2 regions of the Dictyobacter sp. Z7_2 genome follow, and region 2 is predicted to be linked to the other one. Evidence: riboswitches for the same ligand, from Rfam matches in the RefSeq annotation. Region 2 holds a riboswitch; the other holds the start of a gene.
What was found. Region 2 has a riboswitch for thiamine pyrophosphate ahead of tenA (thiaminase II). Riboswitches for the same ligand answer to the same signal wherever they lie in the genome.
Positions count from the first base shown of each region.

Region 1: it holds a riboswitch for thiamine pyrophosphate, as region 2 does, so the genes downstream of both, AC27N8_RS07675 (ABC transporter ATP-binding protein) here and tenA (thiaminase II) in region 2, are expected to answer to the same signal.

Region 1 covers NZ_BAAJPE010000001.1:1,937,789-1,953,750, forward strand. Annotated here, with positions in the region: gene AC27N8_RS07645 (VWA domain-containing protein) at 1-756, opposite strand, end outside; gene AC27N8_RS07650 (hypothetical protein) at 943-2,754, shown strand; gene AC27N8_RS07655 (alpha/beta hydrolase) at 3,037-3,999, opposite strand; gene AC27N8_RS07660 (thiaminase II/PqqC family protein) at 4,184-4,858, shown strand; gene AC27N8_RS07665 (ABC transporter substrate-binding protein) at 4,843-5,898, opposite strand; gene AC27N8_RS07670 (ABC transporter permease) at 5,929-6,696, opposite strand; gene AC27N8_RS07675 (ABC transporter ATP-binding protein) at 6,693-7,487, opposite strand; TPP riboswitch at 7,681-7,790, opposite strand; gene murJ (murein biosynthesis integral membrane protein MurJ) at 8,034-10,256, opposite strand; gene AC27N8_RS07685 (ATP-dependent Clp protease ATP-binding subunit) at 10,567-12,801, opposite strand; gene AC27N8_RS07690 (hypothetical protein) at 13,392-13,652, shown strand; gene AC27N8_RS07695 (cytidylate kinase-like family protein) at 13,757-14,479, opposite strand; gene AC27N8_RS07700 (metallophosphoesterase family protein) at 14,626-15,798, opposite strand.
Region 2 covers NZ_BAAJPE010000002.1:60,376-76,337, forward strand. Annotated here, with positions in the region: gene AC27N8_RS13910 (N-acetylmuramoyl-L-alanine amidase) at 486-2,156, shown strand; gene AC27N8_RS13915 (C-terminal binding protein) at 2,325-3,326, opposite strand; gene AC27N8_RS13920 (sensor histidine kinase) at 3,850-4,983, shown strand; TPP riboswitch at 5,050-5,166, shown strand; gene tenA (thiaminase II) at 5,243-5,950, shown strand; gene thiD (bifunctional hydroxymethylpyrimidine kinase/phosphomethylpyrimidine kinase) at 5,947-6,792, shown strand; gene thiM (hydroxyethylthiazole kinase) at 6,795-7,598, shown strand; gene thiE (thiamine phosphate synthase) at 7,598-8,242, shown strand; gene thiL (thiamine-phosphate kinase) at 8,239-9,252, shown strand; gene AC27N8_RS13950 (glycoside hydrolase family 48 protein) at 9,338-12,244, opposite strand; gene AC27N8_RS13955 (hypothetical protein) at 12,540-13,910, opposite strand; gene AC27N8_RS13960 (glycoside hydrolase family 5 protein) at 14,408-15,601, shown strand; gene AC27N8_RS13965 (fibronectin type III domain-containing protein) at 15,714-15,962, shown strand, end outside.

The DNA.
Region 1 (15,962 bases), on a different contig from region 2:
TTTCAATTGAGTGGCAGAAGAGACAGCGAATGCCAGGCGCACCAGATCGGAATGAAAGCCCGGAAAAAAGAGTGAAGCTCCGCTCTGCAAGCGGTATCCATAATTGTTGATGTTTAAGCGATAGGTCTCGGGAAGCGGCGATGAGAGTTGAAACAGCAGGCGTACATAGTCATTCGTCAATTGATTGGGCTTAAGCACGCCACCCCAGGTATGCCAATCAGAGACCGGGCTACGTAACATCTTATCGGCAACGTAGACGTTCTCGATTAAGACTGGACCATCCTCTACGGACATAGCTTGAATGCGCCGGATAATGGCGGAGGGATCACTTTCTGTAAAGAGTCCGTCGGTGAGATGACAGACCAGCGGAGCCGGACAGGTCTGAAAGGTGGCAATATTCTGTAAGAGCAGAGCTTCTACGGCTTCGAAGCCAGCACTCGTATCGGTCTCGCCGCCCGCGCTGAGGACAGGAATGCCCTCACGCACCAGTTCGGGAAGATCGCGAATGCCTCCCAGGACATCGACCACCTTCGTGCTATAGGCAAAGATCGCCACCTTATAACGTCGCTGAACCAGACCATCACGCATAGAGCGGCGCACCATATCTTTAATCACATCGCGCAAGGCCTTATTCACGACTTCGATTTTTGTCAAGTCTCCACATGGATCATTCATAGAATGGCTCGCATCAATCAGATAAATAATCAGCGCTGGCGTAAGAGAAGTCGCAGGCTGCGTATAGAGCATACCATTCATAATCACAAAGCTCCCCTAAATCAGTACACCTGACACATCGCAACACAAACATCTTTATTTCTTTATATGGAATAATATAGGACTCTTACTTGAGAAGTATACCACACTCTGCTATACTTCCAGTTATACTTAAATGCCTGATAATTTTTAAATAAGTTATTCTTCTACAACATAAGGAGGCTAACGGTGAATGAGCCGCGTATCTTTATTTGTTATTATCCAGAAGATGGTCCCAGTCCAGCCACGAATCTCATGCAACAGCTGGCGCGAGACTTACAAGCAGCGGGGGCTACATTTATAATTGAGCCGCCCAATCAGGCAGATAATGAGTTTGTACAATTTCTGACCCGCGAGCTGCCCACCTGTCAATGGATCATTTTTGCACAAACTTCTGCCACTCTTCAGGCTTCAAGAACCAGTCTTCTCTATAATGCGGCACGTAAATTAGTCGAACAAGGGACCCTTCAGGGGATGGTACGCGTCATTCCAGGACCAGAAGAGCTCTCAGTCCCCATACCGCCAGCCCTATCAACGCTCAACACATATAATCTCTACCAGGACTATCCTAAAACGCTAGAAAAACTTTTATTCACCTTTTCTATTCATGACACAGATAAATTCCCGGCACAGTTGCCCAGTAAAAGATCCATATCTTCGCATCGGCAGATATCCAATTCGCGCCAGGCCGGAAGCCAACCCAGGACCTCGGCCTCACAATTTGATCATCCAACGCTCTCGGCGCCTCGCCAGCCAAAATTTAGAAGCATACAGTCTCGCATCAGCCTCAAAGCCTTGCTGATCGCCATCATCTCAGTTCTGGCAGTGATAGCGATTGTCGCCGCAGCCAGTATCTATCTCGCGCCCAAGCCGGTCAAGCCCGTGCCAAATCCAGTAGTTGGATACGCGTACTTCACCAGCTCGGCCCTGGTGAAAGGTACAGGCACCGACAGCATCGACGATGGCATCGAGATCGACTTAAATAATCTCGTCGCTCCAGCCAGCGGCAACAGCTACTACGCCTGGCTGCTCCCGGACATCGATCAGCAGGAAAGCAATCCATTGCGCCTGGATCAAATGCCGCCAATCGAAAACGGCAAGACACAACTCACATATACCAGTCCCAACGGCAGCAATCTCCTGGCTCTGGGCAGTCGCGTTCTGATCACGGAGGAGAGCGCCAGCATACCGCCAAGCACGCCAAATATGGATAAGAAATTCTGGCGCTACTATGCCGCCATCCCTCAGGACACCTCTGGCACCGATATGAGCAATAGTAGTAATATGGCTAACATGAGTACGCTAACACACCTGGATCATCTCAAGCATCTCCTCTACTCTGATCCGGAGCTAACCAAGCTTCAGGTTAAGGGAGGACTGGCCTACTGGTTACTCAATAACACAAATTATATCAATCTCCTGGCCTACAACGCCTGGACCACAAGAAACTTCAAAACCTTGCAAGCCGACGCGGTCTACATGCTCGATTATATCGACGGCAGCACCGATGTCGGCATAGATGTCACAAATGCAACCATCTTGCAAACCAATACACAGGGTATCAATCAGGAAGCGGTCAAAGTCGGACTGCTCGAACTGAATCCGGAGCATGATAATCCTCCAGGATATATCAAATCGTTGCAAACCCATCTCGGCGGCTTCAAGAGCGCACCTGCTACCACGCCTGATGAGGCCAAACAGATACTTCAGCTCAGCGATAGCCTGAACGCCGAGGGCAATATATTGCAGCAGATGCGACAGAATGCCGTGAAGTTACTCAATGCGACGGAAGCGGTCAAGATTACCAAAAAGGATAAGAATCCTGCAATGAACGACGCGAATACCAACACCATCCTGAACAACCTGTATAGCGAGAGCGTCCAGATGTACAATGGCACATTTGATCCCAGCAGCGGAGAGCGCGTGGGAGGAAGTCTCTGGATTTTTGATCACGTCCAGCATCTGGCAGCATTCACGCTCGAAAAATACGCCGGACAATAGCATCCACTGCACCAAACATTTTGGAGAGCGTTTCACATGGTGGTGAAGCGCTCTCCCGATGTACCTATATCGCGCATGGCGGATAGATGGATGCGCCAAAAGACTCTGTTGGCGAATTTTGTCCTGACAAGAGGACGTGTGTGGGAGCAGGATCCATCTTCCGATGAGCCTGATCATAGTACCCTTCCAAACTGATAGAAGCTGGTATAGTCATCTCAACCGATTTCGCCAACAGCGTCCTAAAGCCGGTCCACTACCACATGGAACGCGATAGGCAACTAGCTACGACACAAAATGCTCCAGAAACAGTTTTACCTTTTGCGTGTAGCTCGTCGGGTCCGTAGAATATGCCAGTCCGTGGCCAGCCTCGGGGATTACCAGGATCTCTTTATAGGTTGGACAGCGATCGTAGAGCCGATGCACCATTTCAGTCGGCACAAACGTATCTTCTGCTCCATGAATGAACAGGATTGGCTCGACCGTTTTCTCGACCTGCTTGAGCGCTGAAGCTTCTCCAAAGAAATAGCCAGCGCGCAGTTTACAGACAAGGCTGGTCAAGGGAAAAAAAGGGAATGGTGGCAGTTTATACAGCCGTTTCAATTGATACGTCAGAATGTCGGCTGCCGAAGTATAGGCGCAATCAGCGATCACGCATCGAACCTGAGCAGGTAACTGCTCTCCGCTAACCATCAGCACCGTCGCACCACCCATTGAGATGCCATGCAGCACAATCTGAGCCTCATCCCCAATACGCTGCATGAGCAGATGCATCCACTTGATATAATCAAGACGATCATGCCATCCCATCCCAATGTAGCTACCTTCGCTGATACCATGACCTCGCGCATCGGGCATAAATACATGAAAGCCAAACTCCTCATGGTACATCTGAGCAAGCGATCCCATATTCTCTTTGGCATTGCCCGTATAGCCATGGGCGAGCATGACAATCTTTGTCGTAGGCGCTGGCGCTGCCAGATAATAACCTTTGAGCAGTAAGCCATCATAGGATTTTATTTCCAGGATCTCAAACGGCTGCGCATTAACCCATTCAAGATCGGTCACTGGAACATCAGGAGTATCGGGGGTATCTACGTTGGTAACCTGCTCCAGGTCGGGATTGTTCACCAGAAAAGTCTTGGGTTGGCGATAGACAGCGATACGATAAAAAATCAGGCTGGCACTTATCAGGACAATACAGATAAGGACAAGGACAATAATCAGCACGACTCCTACTACTGGCATGGATCTCGAAGCTCCTCTTGCTGCATGCAATAAAAATATCTCGCCATAGTCTGGCGAGGATAAATAATGGTTCTCACTCTACCAATCATACCGTATACTACTACTGATATTCCACCGCACCGCATCCACTCGTGGATGCTTTCATAAAGATAGCATAGAGAGACTAGAATGGGTACTTTTAATTATGAGTTTTGCTGATACCATCCTGACCGAAAACCTGGAAACATTACGTCATAAACTGCTTTACCATCCCTTATGGCAGCAGATCGAACAGGGCACGCTACCACGCGAACGCTTGCGCCTCTTCGCTTTGCAGGATTGGTGGCTGGTACGTCAGGCATATCGCCTCGACGCCCTCTCGATCGCAGCCGCAACCGATCTCGCAGCGCAGGAACTCTTGATCCAGAAGCTGATCCCCAAAGTGGGAGGTATCCAGACGCTGCTGACCTTCGGTGCCGCTCTGGGATTGCAGCAGCAGGATTTTGATGACGTTCAACCATTGGCAGGCTGTATGGCTCTCACGAACTATTTCTATTGGATGCTGGCCTATGGCTCTCCAGGAGAAAAATTGGCCGCCGTCAGTGCCAGCGAGGATATCTTTATTCAGATCTGCTTGCGGATCGTCCCCGCTTTCAGCATCCATTATGGCCTGACAGCTGAACAGACAATGTTTTTTTCAGGCCATAAGGAGATCGAGGCGCACGTCGCTCCGATCGATGAGCAACTCCTACAGCGCTACACAGATGCAGAGGAGCGTCGCAGAATCACACAAGCCATCCGCCTCAGTCACGAGTTCGAACTGCTTTTCTACGACACAATCTTAACCCATCCCCTCTCAGATGCTTATGGCAAGAACTGATTGGTATATAACGCGTTGAGATCCAGGCTCTTCACCACTTTGCCCTCGGCATTTTGTACGCCGCCTTTGTCGAGAATAAATTGGGGATAGCCATGCCAGGCGGCCGCATCCTGAAGGCCCCATTTACGTCCGGTATCGGCGTAGCGCGGGCTGAGATACGTCTGACTGTCCACGACATATTTCGTATCGCTAAAGGTTCCTTTGGGTGTGGCTGCAATCAATATCTGAGCCGATTCTTCGGGATGAAGGCGGGCATATTCGTAACCACGTGTAGTCGCTGCCATAAAGCGTTTAAGCAGATCAGGGCTGCTTTTGATCTCTTTGGAGCTGGTGACCAGGGTCGGTGTGTAGTAGTCCGGGATGCCAAAGTCGATGATGGGGAACGTTTTTAGTTTGATGCCTTCGTCTTGACCCTGGATACCTTCAGCTCCATCAAAGATCCAGGCAAAATCGATGCTGTGATTCTTCAAGGCCTGTAAGGTATCGATGTTCAAGGTGACGCTCTTAAAAGTGCCTTTGCCGCCAGCTTTCTGGATAATTTGGCTGACAACCGCGCTTTCATACGGTGCTCCGAAAGCTCCATAGGTCTTACCATCCAGGTCACGTGGAGTTTTAATACCGGAGTCCGCCAGCACCGCCAGCGATGATGTGTTGTGCTGCAAGATAGCTGCGATTGAGACGACAGGCTGGCCAGCAGCGGCGTCGGCCACGATCGATTCTGTCGAGCTGATACCGACATCGGCTTTGCCCGAGTTGACCAGGACGTCAGGAGTGACGTTCGAAGAGTACGGGAGGATCTTCAAATCGATCCCTTCCTGGGCATACCACTTTTTGTACTGTGCCACATACAAGCCCGTATGATTGGTATTGGGAGTCCAATCCAGGGCCAGCGTCACGGTCGTGAGCGGCTTGTTGGACGTTGCCTGTGACGCTGTATTGGCCGCGCTTCCGCGCTGCTGCACGAGATAGATACCAGCGATGATTAAAATGATGAGAACAGGAATCCCCAGCGTTAAAAAGATACGAGCACGGGATTTCATAATGTTTGCCTCCATAAATAAATGGTGAGATTACTTCTGCACTCTGCGTCGATACCACGGTAAAGCGATACTCTCAAGCAGAGAAACCAGTCCGAAGAGCAACAGGCTCAAGATGGCGGTAACAACAATAGCCGCAAAAACAAGCACAATCGCATCCGAACGCGATGCCAGCTCCATATAGATGCCGAGTCCTTGCTGCGCCGCCACGTACTCGCCAACGATGGCTCCAGTGACACTGTAGGTAGCAGCAATACGCAGGCCGGAGAAGAAGGAGGGCATTGCTCCAGGTAAGCGTACCAGCCAGAGCGTCTGCCAGCGCGTTGCCTTCATGCTATGCAACAGCTTCATCAGATCGCCATCGGTACTTGCCAGACCATCGGCACAGGCCACGGCGATAGGAAAGAAGCAATACAGCGTGACAACGATCACTTTGGGTGCCAGATCGAAGCCAAACCAGATCACCAGCAGAGGAGCCAGCGCCACCATAGGAATTGTCTGCGAGATGATCAGGAGTGGATAAAATGCACGTCTCAGCCACAGTGAGAGATCGATCAGGACGGCCAGGAGCAATCCAAGGATAGTTGCCACAGCCAGTCCCAACACGGTCTCTAGCGTCGTCTGTAGCGTGTGTACAGAGAGTACATTCCAATTGTCGATCAACGCCCGTACGATAGAAACAGGAGTAGGCAATAAGTTACTGGCAACCAGTTGCGTCTTCACGACAAGTTCCCAGAGCACAAAAAGCGTCACGGCCAGCACAAAGGCCGGTCCAAAACCTGCAATCCGTTTGAGCGTCATAGCGACTGCTCCTCAATGAGCAGCGAGAGCAACTCTTGCTCCAGCTGGATCGCTCGTGCCGTGGCGAGATCCTCCTGCTTCCTGGGGCGCGGCAGGTCGACGTCGATGACGCGTACAATCGAGGCTGGACGAGCACTCATGACATAGATACGATCAGAGAGTAGAATAGCCTCGCGCACATCGTGGGTGATAAATAGAACGCTGGAATGGAAACTCTGCCAGACGTCGAGGAGCCAGATCTGCAACTTGATACGCGTCAAAGCGTCAAGAGCGCCGAAAGGCTCATCCAGGAGAAGAAATGAAGAGTTAAATAAGACCGTGCGCAGCAAGGCGATGCGCTGGCGCATCCCTCCCGATAAGGCCGATGGATAGCTCTCCGCAAATTCGAGCAAGCCAAAACGCTTTAATAAATCATGAGCCTGTCTTTGTCCCTCCTTGCGCGGAACGTGCCGGATATCCAAACCCAGCAGCACATTCTCCTCCACCGTACGCCAGGGCAACAGCAGAGGCTGCTGCGGCATATAGCCAACTTTTCCGGCTCGCTCGCCGGCTTGATCGCCATCGATGACCAATACTCCAGCCGTCGGCGACTCCACACCAGCGATAATATTGAAAAGCGTGCTCTTACCACAGCCGCTTGGTCCAATGATAGAGACAAACTCTCCCGGAGCAATCGTCAGATCAATGGACGCCAGCGCTTCAACCTGACGCTTCCCCTCCTGATATATTTTCGTAACACCCATCACGGATAATTTTGCCAGCGCAGAACTATCCACGTGAACAGCATCCATCAGACACCTCGTAAGATCTTCAATATCCCTGGACAGCTAGCCACGCCACGACTGCCTGCCAGGAAATAGTCTCTCTTATCCATATCGACGATAGGCATAGAAAAAGCCGCTACCCTTGGAGGGTAGCGGCCACGACCTGCCAATCACGCACAACCTGCCTGTTCATAGTTCTGGCACAGACAAACGGTGATGAGATAGATACGTGCTACTTCCCTCCGCTGGTATCATCCAGATCAGGTTCATAGGGTCAGGGACGCTTACATACGTCCACTTCTCAGTCTTCAGACTCCCCTAGCAGCAATTTGATGCTTTATTCGATAATATTGTTCCCTCAAGTATATCCCATGGGATGTGTTTTGGAAAGAGAGAAAGTCGAGCGAAGCGATGACGTAGCGTCGCACGCTCGCGTGCGATGTCCCACTCGACGTACGATCAGGCTCCCTAGCGTGGCTCGCCAAGATGCTGCTGTCTCATACGTGTTACAGGGACATCGCACGCGAGCGTGCGACGCTACGTTGGTGAGCGGGTGAATACAAAAGCACGGATCTAAAGCCAGGGAATCTTGAGCATATTGAGCACGCGACGTACCAGGCCAGAATTCATTTCCTCCATCTTGAGCAGGCGAGCGGCGACCAGGAATGCTGCCGAGCCAAAACCCAATTCGATCAGCAGTTTAATCAGAGCCTGGAAAATGCCACCAATCTCCAGACGTGGCATGCTGGTAGTATCGATGATACGGTCAAGGATGAGGCGCATTAAGAATAAGACGATGCCCATCGCTCCCGATGCCATGAAGGCACGTCCAAAGAAGCGCAGGAACGGCTGTAAGTCAAATCCTTCGAGGCGTTGATACAGCAGAATAAACAGGGCCAGAGCCTCAAGCGTGGCCGCGATGGATGTGGAGAGAGCCAAAGCTCCCATGCCCCATTGGACGCCGAAAACTGCCAGGTTGATAAGAATCAAGCTCAGAGCAATTTTGATAATAAACTGGATCACGCTGATGATGACAGGCGTCTTACTATCCTGCAAGGCGTAGAAGGAACGCGTGAGGATCTCGATGGCTGCTTGAGCTGGTACACCGATGGCAAAAAAGAGCAGGACCACTGAGGAGTATTGTGTCGCGATGTAATCAAAATTTCCATGTTCTAGCAACGCCTGCGCGATGGGAAACGATAGGACGGCGAGTCCGACACTGGAAGGAATTATCAAAAAGAGGATGCCGCGTAGCGTCTCCATGATGATGGTACGCACACGCTCAAGCCGTCCTTTGGCGACGTAGCTGGCGATAGTCGGGAAGGCTGCCGTGGAGACCGATGAACCGAAGAGGGTGATCGGCATGACCATGATGGAGAAAGCTTGCATGTATGAGTTCAGTACATTGGCGACGAGAAAGGAGAGGAGATAGCGATCCACCGCTGTGCTGAACGAGAGCATCATGGCATTAATCACACGCGGAATCATCTGGCGAACGATCTTATGCACACCCGGATGCTTCCAGTCAAAAACAAAACTATACTGCATGTCGACCTTGAAGAGGCCGGGGATTTGTACTCCTACCTGTAAGATGGCACCAAGCACAACACCCCAGGTGGCTGCATACACGGCGACATTAGAGGGTGAGCTTGACTGAGAAGCATGAAAGGTCAGAAAGAAGCCGATGATCAGACCGAAAATCAAGCCCACATTATACAGTACAGTTCCAAGAGCAGTGCGCGTAAAATCCTGCTTTGTATTTAAGATCGCACCAACGATCACGCCCGATCCGAGCACAACCGCCTGGATGAGCATAATACGCGTCAGAGTCACAATCAGCGCAACCTCGTTGGGTTTACTGTAGAGCGGTACCAGGACAGGAGCAAGAAAGATCATGACAATCGCCAGCACAATCATAATTGCGCTGGAGAGATTCAAGGTGCTACTCGCCACATGCCAGGCCGTCTTATCATCCTTATTTTTCTCTGAGTACATCGTAAAGACAGGAATAAAGGCAGAGCCCAGTGCTCCTCCAGAGATCACCGTGTAGATCAGATTGGGGATAAGATACGCCTGTAAATAAGCTTCTCCTGATGCGGAGCGACCGAAAATATAGGTAAAAAGAAACGTCTGAACCAGTCCCAGGATGCTACTGAGCATAAAAGCGCCGCTAATTAAAGTGGAGACACGTCCCATCCTGACGCGCTGGATCGATGCGGTATCCTGAGCAGGTGCGGCTGAGCGTTGTAACCTGCCGTTGGGTAGCAGTGCTCCTGATTTCGTACGGCTGCTGGCAGATGACCAATCCGCCGGTGCCACCGTGGACGCTCTCACGGGAGTAATCGCAGGACCTCCAGGTGACTCAAACGGTGGCCTGGGAGGCAGCGTGTGCTTGCCGTCTGGCAAGCCCGGCATGGAGACGCTCCCAACCGCTTGCCCACCCTGACGACGTAAACGCTCCTGGCGCAGCTGCTGCAAGCGCTCCTGACGTATGCGTGGCAAGGATTGAGAGGGCTGTGCGATATTCATCGCGTTGTGCTGTAGTCCCTGAGTGTAGCCAAGTGAACCACCCATGTTCATCGTGAGATCAGGATTATATGCGGCTGGCGGCAAGCCCGCACCCGATTGCTCAAATGGTGCCCCCGCTGGTCGAGCGGGATAATTTGCATATGGACCAGGATGTGGCGGCCCGAGCGGGGGCGACACCTTTGGCTGTTGTTGATCATATGACCAGCCTTGATATGGTGGCTGCTGAGGCTTTGGCCCCTGCGGTAATTGCTGTTCGTCGTTTTTCACTGATATTCCTTTATATGCTGCGTCCACTATGATTGATACAGCGCATTTAATCCCTTTTCGTTGGCTTTTTTACTTCCGCACAAGTATATTCGGAGAAATTATTATTTCATCAAAAGTATATTAACAAAAAACGACCAGTTCATCAAAAATGGACCAAATAACAAGGATTTTTTTCCTATCCTACAAGCGTCTTCATACTGACAAGCAAAGATGATCAATGGCATATTTTTAAATAAAAACGCAAAAAGAGAGGCTCGTCGCAATTAAGCAACGAGCCTCCCTTCTGTATGACGATCTTAAACGTGGATGCTTATGCCTGCACCCTCTCTTGAGACTGAACAACGATCTTGCCCTCGTCCATGCTCAGGATTGCCTGTTGTCCGCTGGCAACAGCACCATCGAGGATGGCATCTGCCAGCGCGTCGTCGATGTGGGTCTGGATAGCTCGGCGCAATGGACGAGCTCCATACTCTTCGTCGAAGCCGACCTCCAATAAGAAGTCGCGCACTTCGTCACTGACAACCAGTTCGATCCTCTGCTCCTGCAAGCGCGTGCGCACTTGAGCAACCATCAGATCAACGATGCGATACAGTTCCTCTCGGCCCAGGCTGTGGAAGACCACAATCTGATCGATCCGGTTGATGAACTCCGGTCGGAACGCCCGCTTCAATCCCTCCATGGCTTTGGAGCGCATGATCTCGAACTGCTCGCTGCGAGCATCGTCACCCTTTTTCGTGGTGAAGCCTATGTTAACAGCTCGCTTGAGATCAGAGCTTCCAGCGTTACTGGTCATGATCACAATCGTGTTCTTAAAGTCTACCGTGCGACCCTGTCCATCGGTCAAGCGTCCATCATCCATGATCTGCAACAGTGAGTTGAAGACTTCGGGATGAGCTTTCTCAACCTCGTCCAGTAGGATAACGCTGTATGGTCGACGACGTACCTGCTCGGTGAGCTGTCCGCCATCATCATGGCCAACGTATCCGGGAGGGCTACCAAACAGACGCGAGACGGTATGTGGCTCCATGTACTCCGACATATCCAGTCGGATCATGTGATCCTCGCCCCCGAAGAGTTCGGCGGCGATCGCCTTCGCCAGTTCGGTCTTACCGACACCGGTTGGTCCTAAGAACAGGAACGATCCAATTGGGCGATTAGGATCTTTCAATCCAGCTCGCGAACGGCGGATAGAGCGCGCCACGGCGCTGATCGCTTCGTCCTGGCCAACAACTCTGGCGCGCAGATCCGTTTCGAGGCTCTGGAGACTTGTGCGCTCGCTATCCAGCATCTGGCTTACGGGAACACCGGTCCACATCTCCACAACTTTGGCAATCTGCTCTGGAGTTACCAGCAGGGAGACCATCTGATCGCTCTGGCTACGCGCTCGCTCTAACTTCTGCAGAGTGACCAGCTCTTGCTGACGAAGTTTGGCAGCTTGCTCATAATCTTCAGCTTCTGCGGCAGCTTCTTTCTGCTGTTGCAGATCGGCCAGCTCTTTCTCCAGAGTAGAGGGACTAATCAGACCCCTCTCGGAGGCATCGAGCATCAAAGCGGAACCAGCCTCGTCCATCACGTCGATGGCTTTGTCTGGCAAGAAGCGATCGTTGATGTAACGATTCGACAACTTGACGGCGGCTTCGATCGCCTCGTCCGTGATACTGACTCCATGATGCAACTCATAATTGTGTCGCAGCAATTTCAGCATCTCGATGGCTTCCTCTTCGGATGGCTCATCGACCTTCACAGGCTGGAAACGACGCTCTAAAGCAGCATCTTTCTCGATATGTTTACGATACTCATCCAGCGTGGTTGCGCCGATACAGCGTAACTCGCCACGAGCCAGAGCAGGTTTAATCATATCAGCAGCACCCACCGAGCCTTCAGAGGCACCGGCACCCACCACAGTATGCAGCTCATCGATAAACAGGATAATCTCAGGAGCGTTACGTAGTTCTTCCAGAATGGATTTGATACGCTGCTCGAATTGTCCTCGGAATGAGGCGCCGGCAATCATGCTACCCATGTTTAGCGATACGACACGCTTGCCACGCAAGGTCGCAGGAACCTCGTTAGACACGATTTTGCGAGCCAATCCTTCAACGATAGCAGTCTTACCAACACCGGGCTCCCCGATTAAGACTGGATTGTTCTTCTGGCGACGTCCCAGGATGGTGATCATGCGACGAAGCTCACGCTCACGTCCCGCAGCGGGATCGAGTTTGCCCTCGGCCGCGTCTGAGGTCAGATCGCGTCCATATTGATCAAGCGTCGGAGTCTTACTCTGCTTGGTCTGCTTCTCAGCCGTCGCAGTGTTTACTCCACCTGCACGAGACGCTGAACCTAAGGTATTATTGTTATTTGATGTAAAGCCAAAAGGAGATGGAGCACCGGGTACTTCTGAATCACCGAAGCCGCCCATCTGGTTCATCGTGTCCATTACTTCTTCGACACAGGATTGGCACAGGAAATGGGATTCACGGCGTCCGTTTACCATTGCCTCTACGCGAACTTGAGCCGGGTTCTTCTGACAGCGTTCACACTTCATGTATTTTTATGCTCCTCATTCTTTATGTCCATTGGAAACCATCCAGTGATGATCTCCGCGTGATGATCCATAAAGCATTGCAACGGTGGCGAGTCCTGGGGATTTGCTTTTTTAGCACTCGCGTCATCTTATTGCTTACTTACCTAATAAAACGATGCCGAGACGATTTTTATTCCCTATCTGGCAGTCTTTCTAAAAGATTGCCAAACTGCTATATTTCTTCACGAAATAGCTCGCTACCTACAATGTTTGTTTGCTACGATACGGATTGTACTGGTTAAAACACCATCCACTCTTCCAATATTCCCGGAACTGGCACTCGTTTCATTTTACTGCTAATTCTCGTTTGTGAACAGGGGTAGCGCACGATGTTTTCCATATTTGGCATTCTCCATAGAGGATTGCCAGTTGTGATTGATAACGAACAAGTCACAAATATTATTCCAGGCCGTACAGCCAAGAGAAATTGTAGCAAATACGCGGAGACAAACGTATAATAGGAAATATAGCGACCTTATAAAGAGGTGAAGTAGATCTCTTCGTAGCTATTTATTTTTCACACTTTCTGATCTATTAGGAAGGATAATACAGTGAGCACACGCGATCTGGGAAAACATTTTGTGGAACTTCATGAGCAAGGTATGCTTGCTATCACAGGAGAAGGCGTCCGACAGACGCTCACGCCACAAGAGGCATTGGATCTTCTCAATTGGCTCGATCGCCAGCGGAGTCATATAGAAAAGAATGCGCAGGCTCCTGTTGAGAATTATGTTCCCGAAGTCCTACTCGAAGAGACGGCCGCACCCGATACCGATACCGACGAACGAGAAATGCCTGAAGATGAACCGTAAGTAGTAAAGTCTGCGCTATCATCCGTATGCAACCGCCGCACATAAAGGAGCTCTCTGGACGCGTATTCCAGAGAGCTCCTTTACTGATGACAATCTTTTGTGCCTTACTCCGTTGCGGGAACGTCTGACAGACCCGGATAGGAGGAGAGGCCCTGTTTGGGACCCAGATTCTCCTCTGGCACCGTCAAGCGCTGCTCCTTACGCTCTAAGGCCAGGAGAATCAGATCTATCACGCTGTTCAAATCAAGGACACCAGTATTGATAGTAAGATCATAGATCTGTGCATCATCGGGATCGCGATGATATTGCTCTTTAATGTCGCGGCGGCGACTCTGATCTTTTTGCTCAATACGAGCCTGCGCACCAGCTTTATCCAGGTTCTCGCGCTGCATCACATAGGCAATGCGTTGTTCAAGCGGAGCGACAATATGCACACGCAAGACGTCACGACGTGAAGCCAACAGGATCTGCGCCCCTCGGCCAACAATCACCACATTTCCAATCTCCGTAGCCGCCAGCAACTCCTGTCGTAGAGCCTCATGATACTGCCTGGCACCGATCACCACTGGAGTCTCTGTCTCAGGCATAATGATCGGCGCGTAGACAGGACCACTAAATTGCATCGCATCCAGGATACGCTGTACAAAACTATCGGCATGCTCATCGCGAGCCGCCGCTGCATCCTCCGAGATGCCCAACTTTTGCGCCACACTGCTCACCACCTGCCGATCAAACAGATGCCAACCTAATTTTGTCGCCAGCAAGCGAGCGATCTCACCACCACCACTCCCATAATCTCTCGCGACAGTGACTACTTGTATTGACATAATGTTGCCTCCAACACAATCTATCTTCATCACACGCGCAATTGCCGTTGTGTACTTCTTTAACGTATCACCCCAAGCCTTCGGACGAGAAAGAGTGTCGGAACCAATATCCTATACGTACATATGAGATAAGCCTGAGAGCCATCTTAGCGCGCCTGCGAGAGTGGGATGGAGAATTGATCAAACAGGGCGGCAGGAGCGCTCCAGGACTCGTGTGAACGAGGAACCGTATAGTATTCACCCTGGATGGCGTCAGGCGTAACTGTCATCTTGAGATAGCCATGGCGGGTATCGCTAAAGGCTTGCAGGCTGACATCGGGACGATCTGGCAACTGGTAGGGAAATTGGATGGGCGTGGTGGGATTTCTAATCGTGGCCAGCATCAAGTGAAGATTCCAATATCCACCCGATCCTGCAACCAGATAGGGAATTGTCGTTCCTTTATACTCGCGCGTAAAGCGTTGATAATTATGCACGTGTGCGGTAAGGACAAGATGAGGGATACGTCCAGTGGCATCCATGGCGGAGTCGAGGATGCCTTCCATGTACTTACTCCCAGAATGATGACTGTCTGCTGAGTAGATAGGATGATGCATGGCAACGATCAGTGCTTTGTCTTTAGGGGCCTGTTTCAATTCATTGTGGAACCAGGCAATCTGCGTAGCGTCAAGCGAACCGCCTTCAGGGACGTTTGTGTAGAGCCCAATAAAGGTGGCGTATGGCGTGTTAAGAGACCAGTAGACATTGGGAAGCGTCATGGTATCGCGTGGTGCGTCTCCGGACGCGGTGGCAATTTGAGGCTCTTTGGTACAAAAGTTGGCGACAAACGCCTGCAGCGAGGGCACAGATTGATCGATCAGGTCTCCATCATGGTTGCCCGGAATGGCAAAGATGGGAGCTGAGTAATGCGCATTAGGTTCGTAAAACTGGGGATAATATTGGCTTTCTTCACCATAATAATAAACGACGTCGCCCAGATGATAGAAAAAAGCTGGTCGGTCAGCAAGATTGGGAGCCGCAAGATCATGCTCCATATGCGACACGACCAATTGTTGATCCGCCGGATTCTTCACACCGCCGGTGTCGCCGATCGTATGGAAAACCATCTTTTTAGCTGCCAGGATACTCTGCATAGTTGATGCCGGTAGGATGTTTTCCAGCTCCACATGATAGGGAGCAGCACCCGTGGGCGCAGGCAATGGTCGAAATGGCTGGGTAGCAACGCTACTGTGGAGGCGATTGATTTCGCTCCCCTGTGGATCTGGACGCTCAACACCGAAACGCCGACTGGCTGCATGATCACTGAAATTTTCGCTCATAGCAAAATCTCTCCATCTCTTATACCTGGAACCTGGGTATTATTTACATACACTATAATAGAATAATAGCACTACATTTTACGTCTTACTGGTGCTGTAACGTATTATACCAGAAAAGTTACGTTGAAAGTGCAGCGTGTCGACCGATCACAAAATAAGCGGCC
Region 2 (15,962 bases):
ACAGGGAAACGGTAAGTAGTGAGTGGATAGTAATGTAATTTGTTAAGGTTAGCAGCCAAATTCTCAATCCCATCAGATCCTGCTAAAAGACTCCTCATAGATGACCTTATCTAATCAATTAGCTAAAAATTTCATACTACTTGCAGACAATAGTATTAAAATCCATCTATATTATTGCACTGATCTCCTTCTTGTGATAAAAATCCTGTAACATCCACATTAGTATAATGAAATGCCGGCATATTAATAAAAAGAAAGAGTGCATGATGCATAGATTGAAGGCCAAGAAAAAATGGCCGTTTTTTCTAGTATTTCTCGCTGTTAATCTTCTTTTACTCTTAATGATGAGCTTGTATCAAACTTCCAGCATGGCTGCTACACAACCAACAGACACAGTGGAACAATATTTCACCCATGCCGCACAGCAAACAAGTGTCCCATCAGAGGTTCTAAAAGCCATCTGTCAAACAGAGGGACAAATGAGCATGCATCAAGGTATCGCAAATATTAGCGGTGGCTATGGCTGCATGAATCTTATTCACACAACCACAACAAATGGTTGCCAGGCGCTCGAAGCCTCTTCAGGTAAAGCCTGTACCCATAACTTTGTACGAAAAAATATTGACACGCTTGATCAAGCCGCTAAATTGCTGAATGTCAATGCTAACCTCATCGAAAAAGATCTGGCAACCAATATTCTTGCTGGTGCCTGGATCTTGCGTACCGATGCCTTAACGCTCTCACCAACGTTGCCCACCACTCTATCCGATTGGTATGGGGCAGTAGCGGCTTATAGCAATGCAACCGTACCTGCAACTGCACATATGTATGCAGATGCAGTCTTTCACCTCATCAATACAGGTTTTAGTGCCAAAACCGATCAGGGACAAACAATACAATTATCGCCGCAAACCATTACACCCAATACGAAAACCTTTCATACAAGTACCGTGACCACTTCTGTTCCCAGCGGTTGTACTACTGGCGATGCTGATTATAGTCCGGCAATCAATTGCATTCTAGATCCCACAACACATGACTGTAATATCGTAGCCAGCGATCAACCTTGCAACTATGAATCAGCCAATCGGCCAACCGATTTATCAATCGACCAGATCGTGATTCACGATGTTGAAGGGAGTGCTCTCTCGGCCTTAAGTACGTTCCAAGATCCCAGTAGCGCAGTCAGCAGCCACTACATTGTAGACACTGATGGAACCGTCTACGAAGTTCTACACAACAAAGATCTTGCCTATGCCGCAGGAAACTACTGGTACAATCAACACTCTATCAATATCGAGCACGCAGGATACGATGCTACAGGTTATCAATGGTACAACGCGCTCCAATATCTCGCCTCTGCGAAACTTGTTGCATTCCTGATAAAACAATACAATATTCCACTCAACCATGATCACATTGTATCCCATGGAACGATACCAGCCTCGCTTCTCAGCGTTGCTCCAAATCATGTCGATCCCGGACCATACTGGCTCTGGCCATACTACCTTAACTTAATACACCAGCAAGGTATTCCCTATCCCCTACCAAATACATCTCAGAAATTTGTAACAATTATTCCCAAAACTGGTCAAAAGCCCCTGGGCTCAAACGGTACCGAAACGGCGAAAAATTTCAACTTTTTCTCAGTGTATACCGATCCCAGTACAGCTTCTGGACTCGTACCTCACTCGGGTGATGCCTCCGACATCACTGACGAGACGACCAACGTCGAGTCACTTACCACCTATGCATATACTGCAAAGCGTAAAGATGCAGCCGGCACAGGTGATACCATGTACCAAATCTGGTATGGGGAAGAGGATCAACCTGATGCCACCTATCCAAATAATCATTATGCGCACGCGAAACAAGCATGGCTAGCAGTCCCACCTGGAGATGCTCTAGAGTATATAGGAAATGGGAAAGTCATTACCTTCCCATCTACTAGTAGCACCGTTCCTATATACGGACGTCCAGCCACACTGAGTGTTGGTTATACAGCGTATCAACTTGGTGAAGCTCCAAGTAACGCCATCTTTGTCTCCGCCTATACCACACAAATACAAGAAACCGATGGCACATTCACACGCTGGTATGAAATCAACTACAACCATCGGCAGGCATGGGTACCATTCAACGAAGTAAAGGGGTAAATGCCAATTAATCAGGCATCTTCTCATTAATTCATCTAAATACACCAACAAAGTAACCATTCCTTTGTGAGCGGCTTGGAGAAACTCTCATTTCTGTTACAGCCGCTCACAAATCCCAACCTCATTGCTCCTACTAACCTTATCTAGAAATATAATTATCTCAACTTCCTAGACCCGCAAACGATACGTAGGAAATTGCGAAACTTGCGCATTCAACACATTAGTAGGAGTCTCTTTTCGTAAGGCGCTGGCAACATGTTCAGCAGCTTTTTGTTGAACATCGATCACTGCATCTTCCGAATAGAAGGCAGCATGCGGAGTCACGATAACATTCGGCAAGGAGAGCAACGGATAATCTTGCAGTGGTGGTTCTTGGACCAGCACATCCAGCGCAGCCCCTGCAAACCAACCTTCTTTAAGAGCCTGATAAAGCGCAACTTCATCGATAACCGCTCCTCGTGAGGTATTAATCACATAGGCAGTTGGCTTCAACAAGCGCAAAGCACGAGTGTCGATCATCCCGCGTGTTTCTATGGTAAGAGGCACATGAATTGATACATAATCAGATAATGACAAAAGCTCATCTAGATCATTCGTAGCAACACAATTTGTGCCAAAAGCAGCCAGGTCCTCAGCAGATAAACGAGGCGTATACACAACCACTTTCAATCCAAATCCCAAAGCTTTCGGCACAAGCGTTTGTGCGATATTGCCATGCCCAATAATCCCCAATGTCTGCCCATATAAACGCCGTATTGAGCCACCGGTATTCACCTGCCAGATGCCTTGCCGTGTAGCAGTCGCATACGTTACAATCTGTCTGGAGCAAGCAAGTAAAAGTGCCATTGCATGATCAGAAGCCTCATCCAGACAAAAATCAGGAACATTAGTAACGAGAATACCAAGCTGTGTCGCATGCTCCACAGCAATATTATCCACCCCAATACCGTAGCGACTCACGATTCGACAACGCGGAGCTGCATCCAGGACAGCGGGCGTGACTTTTTTCCAATTCGTCAAAATAGCATCGCACCCTGGAGCAAGCTGGATCAGCTCAGACTCCTCGCCACTATGCGCCTCAATAATCTCGGCATCCACACGCTGCAAAATAGCTCGCTCAATATCAAGCGAAGGCCACGCATAATCAGTAATCAAGACTTTTGACGTCATGCTTTACACCTTACTCATGTTTAAATAGACAGAATTTAATCGCCATATTCTCCTCGAATACTCAAATAATAACATGAACTGGTCACGATCTTACCACATACATTTATATTCATCGATATAAAAAGCATTCTCAAAGATTATATCGAGCCTGTTCTCTTCTCTTTTTGGCTATAAGATATTGGATGGCGCGAAAACTATTCCGTCTCTTCTCCATTCTAATATCTTCATGAGGAATTAATTAAAAGATATAGTATAATAGATATAATTCCTATAGATTTATATTGAATGATTCAGTCTCCTTCAGACTTAACTGAAAACCGTCTGGTCTCGCTTAATACAGGTTAGTGATACATTCTGCAATGTCTCTTGCAAAGTCTAGTAGAGCGTACACATTTGTAACATACCAGTATTTCTTTGCAAATACTCTAGCGATTAATAAGGAGTACGTCAAATAAGCCACATATACGATACACCCCCAAAAAACAAATCTCAACGCATTGTTATCGGAGAACAAAGAAAAGCCATGCGTATTCTTAATACTGTCCTGATTGGGCTACTCAGACTATCCTTCAATGTACGTTTTACCATTGTTGCTATCAGTTCTGTGGGATGCTTCATTCCTTATATTTTTTCTCAATTTAATGGCCCACTCCTTGCTATCTCCGTAGCGCTCGCCGCATGGCTCTTCAAACAACGTGGAGCATTTATCTGCATCATCCTCACAGCTCTCTCCATGGCCATCACTATTACTATTCACAGCAACGGCTTTCTCTGGCCTTCTCCTCTCATTATGGGACTGGTTACTGGCACAATCGCCTTAATGATAGAAAGCTTCTTTATCTGTTATCTGCGTTACTTGCTTGAAATGTCAGAATACTCGCGCATAGAAATGATGCAAGCGATTAAAGAGAGACAAAGCATAAATAGCGCTTATAAACAGCAACAGCATTTAAATCAGTTAAAGGATCGCTTTATCGTTAACATCAGCCATGAACTTTGCACTCCTGTGCAATCAGCGCTAGGACATATCGAGCTATTGCAGAATTTCGATGATCAACTTGATAGCGCCACCAGAAAGGAGAGTCTCAACTATGCATTACACGCATGCTATGACCTCCAAATGATCGTCAACAATACCCTGGATTACGTCGGCATCAGCACAGGAGAGCAATTACCCAAAACAGAAAAGGTTCTGATTTCTCAGATAGTCCAAGACGTCATCGCACTTATTGAGCCAAAGCAATTGCAAACGACCACGCTTCGTGTAGAGGTTCCAGACACCCTCATGATTATCGCTGACCCTCAACACACGCGCCAGATTCTGCTCAACCTCTTAACAAACGCCTTAAAATATCGATTAGAGACTTCGTCGATACTTATTAAAGCGGAACAAACAGCCTCGTCTCCCAGCCAGGCATGTATCTCAGTACAAGACACCGGTCCAGGTATCCCACCAGAAGAAATTGCTTTAGTCTTCGAGCGCTTTGTACGCCTACAACGTGATCTAGGTGGTCCAGTACGTGGAACTGGCTTGGGCCTTGCAATCTGTAAAGAACTCGTAGAAGCGATGGGAGGCAAGATATGGGTTGAAAGCTCCGGCGTCATCGGTGAAGGATGCTGTTTCTCATTCACCCTTCCCATGCCTCCATCACTATAACTCTTACAAAGCGATGACGACATAATCCCTTCAGACTGTGATATACTTCTAAATATAGAATGATTTATCGCCTGCTAGGGGAGCTCGGTACAGCCGAGCTGAGAGCACCACCGGAATGTGTGGGACACCCTTTTTAACCTGATCTGGGTAATGCCAGCGAAGGGAATGCGCCGATTATTGCTATTTAAAATAGCATGTCCTCACCTTACCCCTGTGCTTACATTCTCCTATGCGTTTGCAAACTTGAGGTCAAACGACATTGGAAACTCTTCCAAAAAACACATCCAGCATCACCCAGCAAAGTCTTAGCGAGCGTCTACACACAAGTGTTGCATCACTCTGGGAACGACAATTTCATCATCCCTTTGTCATCGCACTTGGTAATGGCTCTCTTGCTCCTGCTAATTTTGAATTTTACATTCGTCAGGACGCTCTTTTTCTAGATGCCCTGACAAAAACCTTCGGTTACGCCGCGACAAAAGCCCATACACATGAAGAAATGGAACAATTCGGCAAACTCCTCCTGAATACTCTCCTCGTTGAAGAGGACTTACATCGCCGTTATGGTCAGCAATTTGGACTCACACCACATGAAATGCTTCATACCCCCATGGCTCCTACAAACTATGCATATACACGTCATCTCTTACACATAGCAGCCACAGGAACATTATCAGAACTTCTTACGGCCATCCTCCCCTGTGCCTGGATCTATGCAGAGATCGGTCATCTACTGGTGGGGGATACATTACCGACTCCAGATCATCCCTATGCAGACTGGCTAGCCACTTACGCATCGCCCGATTTTGACGCTGTCGGCATAGGGATACGCCAGCAACTTGATTTGTATACCAATGCTATTGCCCCACAGGAAGAAGCACGCTTACACGAAATTTTTCTAACAAGTACGCGTTACGAATGGTTATTCTGGGATATGGCCTGGCGTCTGGAGGAATGGCCCATATGACATTTTCATCAATCAACCCACCAAACGCTATAGACCGACCCAAAGCATTAACCATTGCAGGCTCGGACTCCGGCGGTGGAGCAGGTATCCAGGCAGATTTAAAAACATTTGCCGCGTTAGGAGTATACGGTCTTTCAGCGCTCACAGCAGTTACAGCCCAAAACACCCAGGGTGTGAGTGTAATTCATGAACTACCACCAGCAATGGTAATCGCACAGATTGACGCTGTACTTGAAGACATTGGCACGAATATTGCTAAGACAGGTATGCTGTCTAACGCAGCCACTATCAAGGCTGTGGTAGATTGTGTCTCAAAATGGAATTTGCGTCTCATTGTTGATCCTGTTATGGTAGCCAAAGGAGGGGATCACTTACTGGCCCCTGAGGCCATTGAAACGCTCTCCACATTACTCCTACCATTAGCAGAAGTCATCACCCCCAATCTTGCTGAAGCTGAGGTGCTAACGGGGCAATCAGTTAAGACACTGGACGAGATGCGTCAGGCCGCAATAACCATCCACAGCTTAGGGCCGCGACATGTTGTCGTGAAAGGTGGTCATTATAAGGGCGATGCCATCGACCTATATTTCGATGGAAATCATTTTACCGAATTACATGCAGAACGCATCCATACGCTTCACACGCACGGGACAGGCTGCACCTTTTCAGCAGCGATAACCGCATTCATGGCAAAAAAGGTACCTGTTGGAGAAGCTATTGCAAACGCAAAAATCTACATCACAGAAGCAATCCGCCATGCCCCAGGCTTGGGGCATGGGCACGGACCAGTAGAACATTTCTGGAGCATTCAGAAGGAACAAAAAGAGAGAGAAGGTAATTAACTATGAACCACAATGCTACATCACCATCATTAATAGATCGAATTCGCGCACAGCGGCCACTGATACATCACATTACGAACCAGGTCGTCATGAACGATACAGCAAACATCACACTAGCCATTGGAGCCTCTCCTGTCATGGCTCATGCGCGTGAGGAGGTTGAAGAGATGACTACCTTAGCATCTGCCCTCGTTCTTAATATCGGCACCCTCACGCCTGAGCAAATCGCATCTATGCTGCTTGCAGGAAGACGAGCGAATGAGCGTGGCATCCCCATCATACTTGATCCAGTTGGGGCTGGAGCCACAAGCCTACGAACCAAAAGCTCATTGCGTCTGCTACGAGAGCTCCATATCACTGTACTGCGTGGTAATGCTTCTGAGATTGGAACATTAATCGGAGTCGCAGCGGAGACACGCGGAGTCGACTCTGTTTCACTTTCGGCCGATCGCGAACTGGTAGCCAATCGTGCAGCGAATGAATTTGGTTGCGTTACTGCAATTACTGGCGCTCGAGATGTAATTAGCGATGGTCAACGTCTAGCTCAAGTAGAGAATGGACATCCTCTACTGGCGGCTATTACTGGCAGTGGCTGCATGGCAACATCATTAATAGCAGCGTTCATAGCAGTTGAGCCAGACGCCTGGCTTGCAACCACAACGGCACTCGTAACAATGGGATTAGCAGGAGAGAGAGCCGCATTGTTGGCAAGCGGTCCCGGTACTTTTCGCTCTCATCTCCTTGACGCTGTAGCTAATCTCGAAGCAGAAGGATTTGAGGATGCTCAGAAAGTGAGTATGTCCTGATGTCACACGGCTTATTACCACAACTTCGTCTTCACGTATTAACAGATCATCAATGGTCCCGAGGTCGTGACAACGCAACGATAGTGAAAGCCGCTATAGATGGCGGAGCAACGGTCATCCAATTGCGCAATAAGACAGCCAGCACCAGCGTCCTCATCGAGGAAGGCCTAGAGCTGCGAAGCTTAACCAGAGAGCGAGGCGTATTACTCATTGTGAATGATCGTGTAGACGTAGCATTGGCTATAGATGCTGATGGTGCCCATGTTGGTCAGGAAGACATGCCCGCTGCAATGGCGCGGTATATCCTGGGCACTGATCGTATTCTTGGTGTCTCTATTTCTAATCTTATAGAGGCTGAAGCCGCGGTTGCAGCCGGAGCCGACTACCTGGGTGTCAGTCCAATTTTCCCCTCGCTAGCGAAATCTGATACCGCGCCTGCCACGGGCATTAATTTTTTAACCACTTTAGCAGTTCACCATCACATACCGCTTGTAGCCATTGGTGGCATTACCGCACAGAATGCCACAGAAGTCATGCAAGCTGGCGCAAATGGGATAGCAGTGATTACAGCGATTGTCCACGCCGAGGATATTACTGCTGCCGCGTCTCAACTACGTCGAGCTATTGAGAGGGGAATATCATGACAGTGATCAAGGATCTTGGTGAATTTGGACTCATCGCTCGTCTCACCGCTAGTTTACCTCAATCGCCGCATGTCATGCTAGGAGTTGGAGACGATGCCGCCGTTCTCGACATAGACGGAGAAGAAATTCTCGTCGCCACCTGCGATGCGCAAGTAGAAGATACGCACTTCCGCCTATCTAACATAGATCCTCATGACCTTGGGCGTCGCGTGCTAGCAGTAAACTTGAGCGATATAGCAGCGATGGGAGCCCGACCGCGCTTCGCCTTAGTATCGCTACTACTACCACCCACACTTGACACAGCCATCCTTGATGGTCTTTATGCAGGATTACGAGAAGAAGCTGCCAAATTTAGCGTCGCTATTGTTGGAGGCAACATCGCACGTAACGCCGAACGACTCATCATCGACATCACTCTCCTTGGAACGGGCAACCGTAACCAGATTCTCCAACGCAACCATGCGCAAATAGGTGATGCCATTATCGTCACGGGCAATGTAGGCTCAGCCGCGGCAGGATTACTTTTATTAGAGGACAAAAAACTTGCCTCACAGATTGCCCCAGAACATCAAGCGCTGGCCATACAAGCACAACACACACCAACACCGCGCATAGACGCTGGTCAGTGGCTTGCCAGCCACAACGTGATTACAGGCATTGATGTAAGTGACGGACTTGTTGGAGATCTCTTACACATCAGTGAAGCCAGTAACGTCAGTATGTATATTGAGGCTGAAACATTGCCAATCCATCCCGCAGTAATTGCTATTGCGCAGTTAACCAAACATGACCCACTTCAGCTTGCACTCTTTGGAGGTGAAGATTATGAACTACTTTTCACAGCGCCAGCCGATCGTGCGCCAACTCTTATAGAGGATTTGATCGCTGCGACAGGAGTCAAAGCCACAATTATTGGAAAGGTCAAAGAAGGATCAGGACTCACGCTTATACAAAATGGAACCATCTCGCCATTGCAGGCGGGAGGATGGGATCATTTGCGCTCCCACTAAGCAGCACCGAACGGAGCTGCGCTTTATCAGGCAAAAAGATAGTGATGGACCTCGATTTCTCGTCGAAGTCCATCACACTTACCATTTAGGAACTAGGATATAACATATCATAGTCAGCATAGGCAATGGCAATATCAGCCTGTGCCCAGAAACGATGATATGTGAAGGTTGGAGCCGCTCCCCCATTCAGATAAGTCTGAACTTTCGGCCAGGCTGGATCTGATTTATACTTGGGACGTTCTGTAATAAAGGTTGTTGACGAGTTGAGAGTTGCCCCCTGTCCATTTACTCCGGTCCAGCCAGATGGAATGGAAACCGAGTCATTAAACTGGCTATAATCGGTGCGGGTCTCTGGGACAGCAACCCCAATGGTATCGCGATAGTTTGTCCACATGCGATCCAGCAATGCTTTCGCCAGGGTCTGTGATGCTGTATCGCCTGCTTTCGCTCCATAATACATCAATACCTTAGCGAAAGAGCCTGTAACACCGACATCTGTTGTCTTATCCACAACAGTGACATGCAGAGAGGTATTTGCAGTAGGGCTACTTGCATTCCAGGTAGCTGGCTGACCACTCCAATTAAGAGTCGATGGGATAGCATATGTTCCATCAGAATTCAATGTAGTGTTAGCAGAAGCCCAGGCTACCCATTTGCTCAAAATCGATTTCGCGGTAGCATTACCTGTCTGATTATAATACTCAGCAACGCGCTCCATAGACCACGTCTGCATACCAAACCAGTTGTTACTGGGTGGATCATGGTACTCAGGCTCCCAGTCATATGATAGTCCATAGAATGTAGGATCACCAGCCGGTGGGGTTCCATAGTTGCCATTCCAGCTATTTGTTGCGCCACCCGCAATTGCGCCTTCCGAGGACTGTAACCACTGATAAAATTGCATCTGGCGCGTTAAGCTTGTTGCCCAATCACCAGCGGCCGTCGGAGAGAGTGGCTCAAGTGCTGGAATCGTGCTCAACGCCCATGCCGCTAATGGATTCTGATATCCTTGATGAGATGCACTGGAACCGATACGCCATGCCCAGCTACCTGATGTTGCCAGTGAACCACCCCAGGCATAATACCACGATAACAGATAATTCGAACTACTCTTTCCTGTACCAGCCGTACAACTTGTACTCACACAGCCAGGATTCTTAAAGTATTTGTCAAAGAATGAGTAGCGCAAGTAGTCGCCCATTTTAGCAGCTTTAGCAATAGTTGCTGAGACATCACTACTCTTCCCCTGTGCGGCAGCCCAGGTATATGCCCAATAAGCAGCCTGAATAGTACGTGCATCTGCATCAGGAGCATCCGTGTATTTCCACTGTTGTGCATATGCTCCACCCCCAGAATTCTTTTGGAAGAGATCCAGGAATCCATTTGGTCCACCAAATTTGAAGTTGTCACATGAAGGCTGCACAACTGTCTTCCAGACCGACTCAGACGGTCCACGTTGATAGGAATTAATAAAGGATGGCTTCGTTGTACCGTCACCACAATGACCATAGCCATACCAATCATCCGTATCAAGCAACCAATGCATACCATAGATATCAGGTGTTCCATATGTTGATTGAAGCTCATTTGCCAGTGGATCTTGTCCAACTGAGACATTAGAGTCTAACTGCGTCGGATAATCGGTAATATTTACCGATTCAGGGGCATATTGTGCTGGAGAACTGGGATTATACGACGAATTCGTTGGCTGATCCGCATGTGAGGGGATCATATACGTCTCCATCGTGGTCCAGGCGCTATTGAAAGGCGCCCAGTTACCCGTCTCTTTCCCATAAGTCGCTTCCAGCCAGATCCAATAGCTAAATGTCTCTGATGTAGTTTCATGACCATAATCAGGTGCTTCAACCATTAGTGTTTCAACCGAATGGTAGGGGATACCTTGAGAACTAAAGTATCCGTTAGCGGGATCTTTAATATTGTTATACATATCCAGAAAATGCTGCGTATACGAACTGGTCGTACTGACACTTTGCACGCTCACAGCCACGGTTGCACTCGTATAACCCGTTGCAGATGCAGTTAGTGTGGCAGTATCAGTTGTCGCAGCACTAGCCGTAGCAGTAACTGTCACAGTCTGTTGCGTACTCCAGTTAGCAGCCGTAAAGGTCAAAGTTGCCCCGCCGCTTACACTCACACTTGTAGCTCCAGCAGTCTTTGCCACTGTCACAGACACGGTACTCGACGGTTGCGATGAAAGGCTCACACCAAATTGTGCTGTCCCTCCTGGATTAACCTTTAGACTGGCAGTACTAGTCTGTATCTTTGGCGTTGTCGCTTGCACCACCGTTACACTAACTGGACTTGAGGTAGCGCTTGAGCCATCACTGGCATATGCCTTAGCCGTCAATGTATAAGTACCAACTGCAACACTATTCCACGAAAAAGTATAAGGTGAGCTTGTCGTCGTACCCAATAACGATGTACCACTATAAAACTCTACTCGACTAATGGTTGCGCTTGCATCAGTTGCACTGGCAGTAATGGGGATATTAGCTGGTGCAGTAAAAGATGATCCAGTCGTTGGACTTGTAATCGCCACAGTTGGTGGAATCTGATTGCAAGTCGCACCATTGATAGTAAATACGGTCGGGACCGCATTACTTGTGGTATATGAACCATTAAAGCCAATCCCTACAGATCCGTTTGGTGCGATTGTTCCATTGTAAGAAAGACTTTGCGCCGTCACATTCGCGCCACTTTGTGTCCATGCTGCACTCCATCCCTGCGTCACCTTTTGAGTACTACTCGGAAACGCAAACCCCAGAGTCCATGCACTAAGTGCCGTAGTACTGGTATTGGTAATATTCACATTAGCGGTGAAACCACCTGGCCATTGACTACTAACAGTATATTGCACATTACAGGTAGGTGTGGCAGCCATTGTTCGTTGTGAGACACTCATAAAGCCGCTCAGCACAAGTAATATTGTTGCCACAACCATGAATGTTTGCCTGACCACTTTTCTGGTCATCAAAGACCTCCTTGTTAGGAATTTAGGTGTTAAGGACAATAGGTCCTTCTACTGCCTGTTCGCAGACGCTTATGGAATCTAGCTACATTGCGCTGTCCCAATAGCGTCATTCTATGTCGCGCTAAACTTATCTTTCTATCGGCACCTTCAGCCGATCTTGCACCTCCTTTTGCATAGCTATCATAGGATAACTACGCACAAAATAATCTGTCTAGAGGGTTTATCAGCACAAGCACAAATGATTTATGAAGGAATGGAGCCTGGTCATACCAGGCTCCATTTTTATGTGAATGGATTACCTTATATTGGTCATAAACTCGCTGACCTGTTTGTCATGAGGAAATACATCTTGCAAAATATGTAAATATTCAGCAAAACGCTGCTGCAACATCACTGAAGACACAGTATCAATTGCCACAGCCGCTTGCTGAGCAATAGCAAGGCTAGCATCTCTTTCTTTCTTATGAGCATATGCTTTAGCTAGTGGAATAAGGGTCAAAATACGTCTTTCTAGCCATTCCGGTGGGAGCTGTTCTAGAGATTGCTCAAGATGATAGATGGCTTGAGTATATTGTTGATTCATCAACATACAATCACCCGCCATCTGATGCCAGCGTAAAAGATCAAACTCTTCATTCTGATCGAGATGCTCAATGAGTTTACCTGATACTTCGAGTTTCTCCGCCACCGATGATTTCTCTCCCAATCTCGAAGCATTGAACGCCCAATTGGCAAGCAGATGAGCTTTTAAACGTAGGTGCTCTGCCTCATTTTTCTCTTTCAGCACAGTCAGAGCATCTTCTATGTAATGGATCGCCTCCCGATGATGACCATAGGCATTTGATATGATCGCTTGCCAGTTTAAACTTTGCGCCTGATTCCAGATGTCATGACCTTCTAACGCCGCTCGATACGCGCTTGTATGGGCTTGCCTGGCCGCCTCATATTCATTCTGATAGTAGAGTCCTGATCCAATCAAGTTATAAATTGTTGAGTAAAATCCCTGGCGGCTTTCTGTCTGAAGAAACGAATGGGTCTGCTGCACCATTTGTAGCAGGGCATGACCCAATATAGTTACATGTCGAGGACTTGATGTGTGAAATATTTGCCAGCTTTGTTTAATACTTTTATCGATGGCATCAGTCAATTGTATCCTTTTCTCTTCTGAGATACGCTTGGTACTGTTATTCACACTCGATTGAAGAAGGCACTGGCGTATCTCTGTTGGCATTTCTTGCATACCCTGCAACACAATACGCAATGCCTCTAAAGCCGCATCAAGAGTCCAGCTTGCATCAAATAATGTTGCCATCTGCTTCGCTTCCAGTAGCAACCATGCGCCGGCTTGATCCTGTACTTGCAGAGAAGTTCCCGGAACACTATGATTACCACCCTCATATGACAGGCGCAATGTCTGATCCAACGATTCTGGAAGAATCTCTAATTCACCTGAAGATTTTCTCAGAGGATTGAGCAATCCTAATTCCTGGGACGTCATTCCAAAATATTCACATAACCTGCGCCGTGATTCTGCATTGATGGCATAGCTATGTTCAGCACGCCAGATCGTTGAAGCTCCTACTTTTGCCTCTTCCGCCAACCTTACAGTCGTCAAGTTGTTCTGGCAACGAACAATACGTAGAGGATGTAGACTTGTCTTTCTCATTTTTGCCTCCTAGGTGCGCCTATGCATCTACTGCAATTATGGATGGAGACTAACAAGATGTCAATGCTAAATCCCTTGTTTAATCAGCATTTTTCTAAAGTGAAGGAAAACTGAATGTCAAAAACTACTTTTATACAAAAATAAATATATAGACTAATAGAGAGAGATAACCTACCTGGGAAAGGCTTACAACTTTTACGCAGTCTATTCTCAGCCACCTATCGTAACTTGCCCAATACAGCAGAGGCGACGATTTTGATCCCTTGAAATCACTATCTATATTGTACGACTATTAAAGCAATTGCGGACACTCATACCTCTATAAAAGGCAACGAAAATGCTCTGAAATTCTTCAGTTTCTCTTCATACAACATTCTTTCATTGACTTTTGTTAGCTTTGATGATACATAAAATACTTGAAATTACAAAATATTGCTTCTACTCTTTGCTCGGAGTAGAGAGCAACTTCCACTTTGAGAGGTAATGGTAGAAAACAAATGAACACTATTTCAAGAATTTTTACTGGCGATGGCTATTGGCATACTCAAGGCAACCAGATTTATGATGCCAATAATCAACCTATACGTATAGCTGGCATCAACTGGTTTGGCTTTGAGACCTCAGATTTTGTCGTTCATGGACTAAATATTCGCAATTATCAAGATATGTTAAAACAGATTCACAGCCTGTATTACAATACAATACGCTTACCTTATTGTAACCAACTCTTCAACCCGGACAGCATCCCCAATGGAATCAATTTCATCAAAAACCCTGACTTACTGGGTCTGAGCGGTTTACAAATCATGGATAAGATCATTGATTTCGCAGGCCAACTTGGCCTCCGCATTATTCTTGACAGACACCGCCCTGATGCTGAGAGACAATCAGCTTATTGGTATACTGATGCTTATCCTGAAGCTCGTTGGATCTCCGACTGGCAAATGCTGGCCAGACATTATAAGGGCAATACAACCATTGTTGGTGCAGATTTACATAACGAGCCACATACTCCTGTTTGTTGGGGAGGAGGAGATCTAAAAGTTGATTGGAGATTGGCCGCTGAGCGAGCAGGAAACGCCATTCTAGCAGTAAACCCTGACTGGCTCATTTTTGTTGAGGGAGTCGACTGTTATAGCCCTGACGGTCAACCTGAAAGTGACTGTTACTGGTGGGGTGGCAATCTCTCTGGCGTGGCACACGCCCCTGTACGTCTCGATATACCTGATCGCCTCGTCTATTCCGCTCATGATTATCCTGTTGAAGTATATCCACAGCCCTGGTTTTGTGCTCCTCAGTATCCTCATAATCTGCCTGACATCTGGGATGCACATTGGGGTTATATCTACAAGCAGAATATTGCCCCTGTCTGGCTAGGAGAGTTCGGGACAAAATTAGCAAGTCTATCAGACCACCAATGGCTTTCCTCACTCACTGAGTATCTTGGTCAAGGAACAGCTGGCATTAATTGGACTTTTTGGTCTTGGAATCCAGATTCAGGTGATACCGGTGGCATTCTCGAAGATGACTGGAAAACTATCAATCAGGCCAAACATGCCTATCTTACATCCATCCAAGATCCACACATTCAAGACAACATACACTCAGCATTGATAGAAATTACACCACTGCCAACACCATTAGAGATTCAAGAGCTAAATACAAACACAAGTCAAATTTATGAGAAATAAGAGACAGAAAATCGATATGGTGGTTTTGAACAAAGCAACCAGGATGAAAGTTACTTAAACCAGCATTGGTTTTGTAGCTATGCCATCATTCTGTGATGAAAGGAGTCAACCCATGGCTATAAGAATAAAGAGCACCATTCTTCTCCTGGGACGCTTTTTTATCATGCTACTTATGCTCTTATTACTATTGGCAACATTGGCTTGCAATCAGGCTCCTTCTCATCAGAATATAAAACAGCAGCCCACCAGTATCACCATTACCCGACAAAAGCAAATGGGTCCATACATAACCCCGACTCCATCGCCACCACCTACGCTCACATTACAAGCGCTACATGGACCCACAAATTTCCAGCTCAGT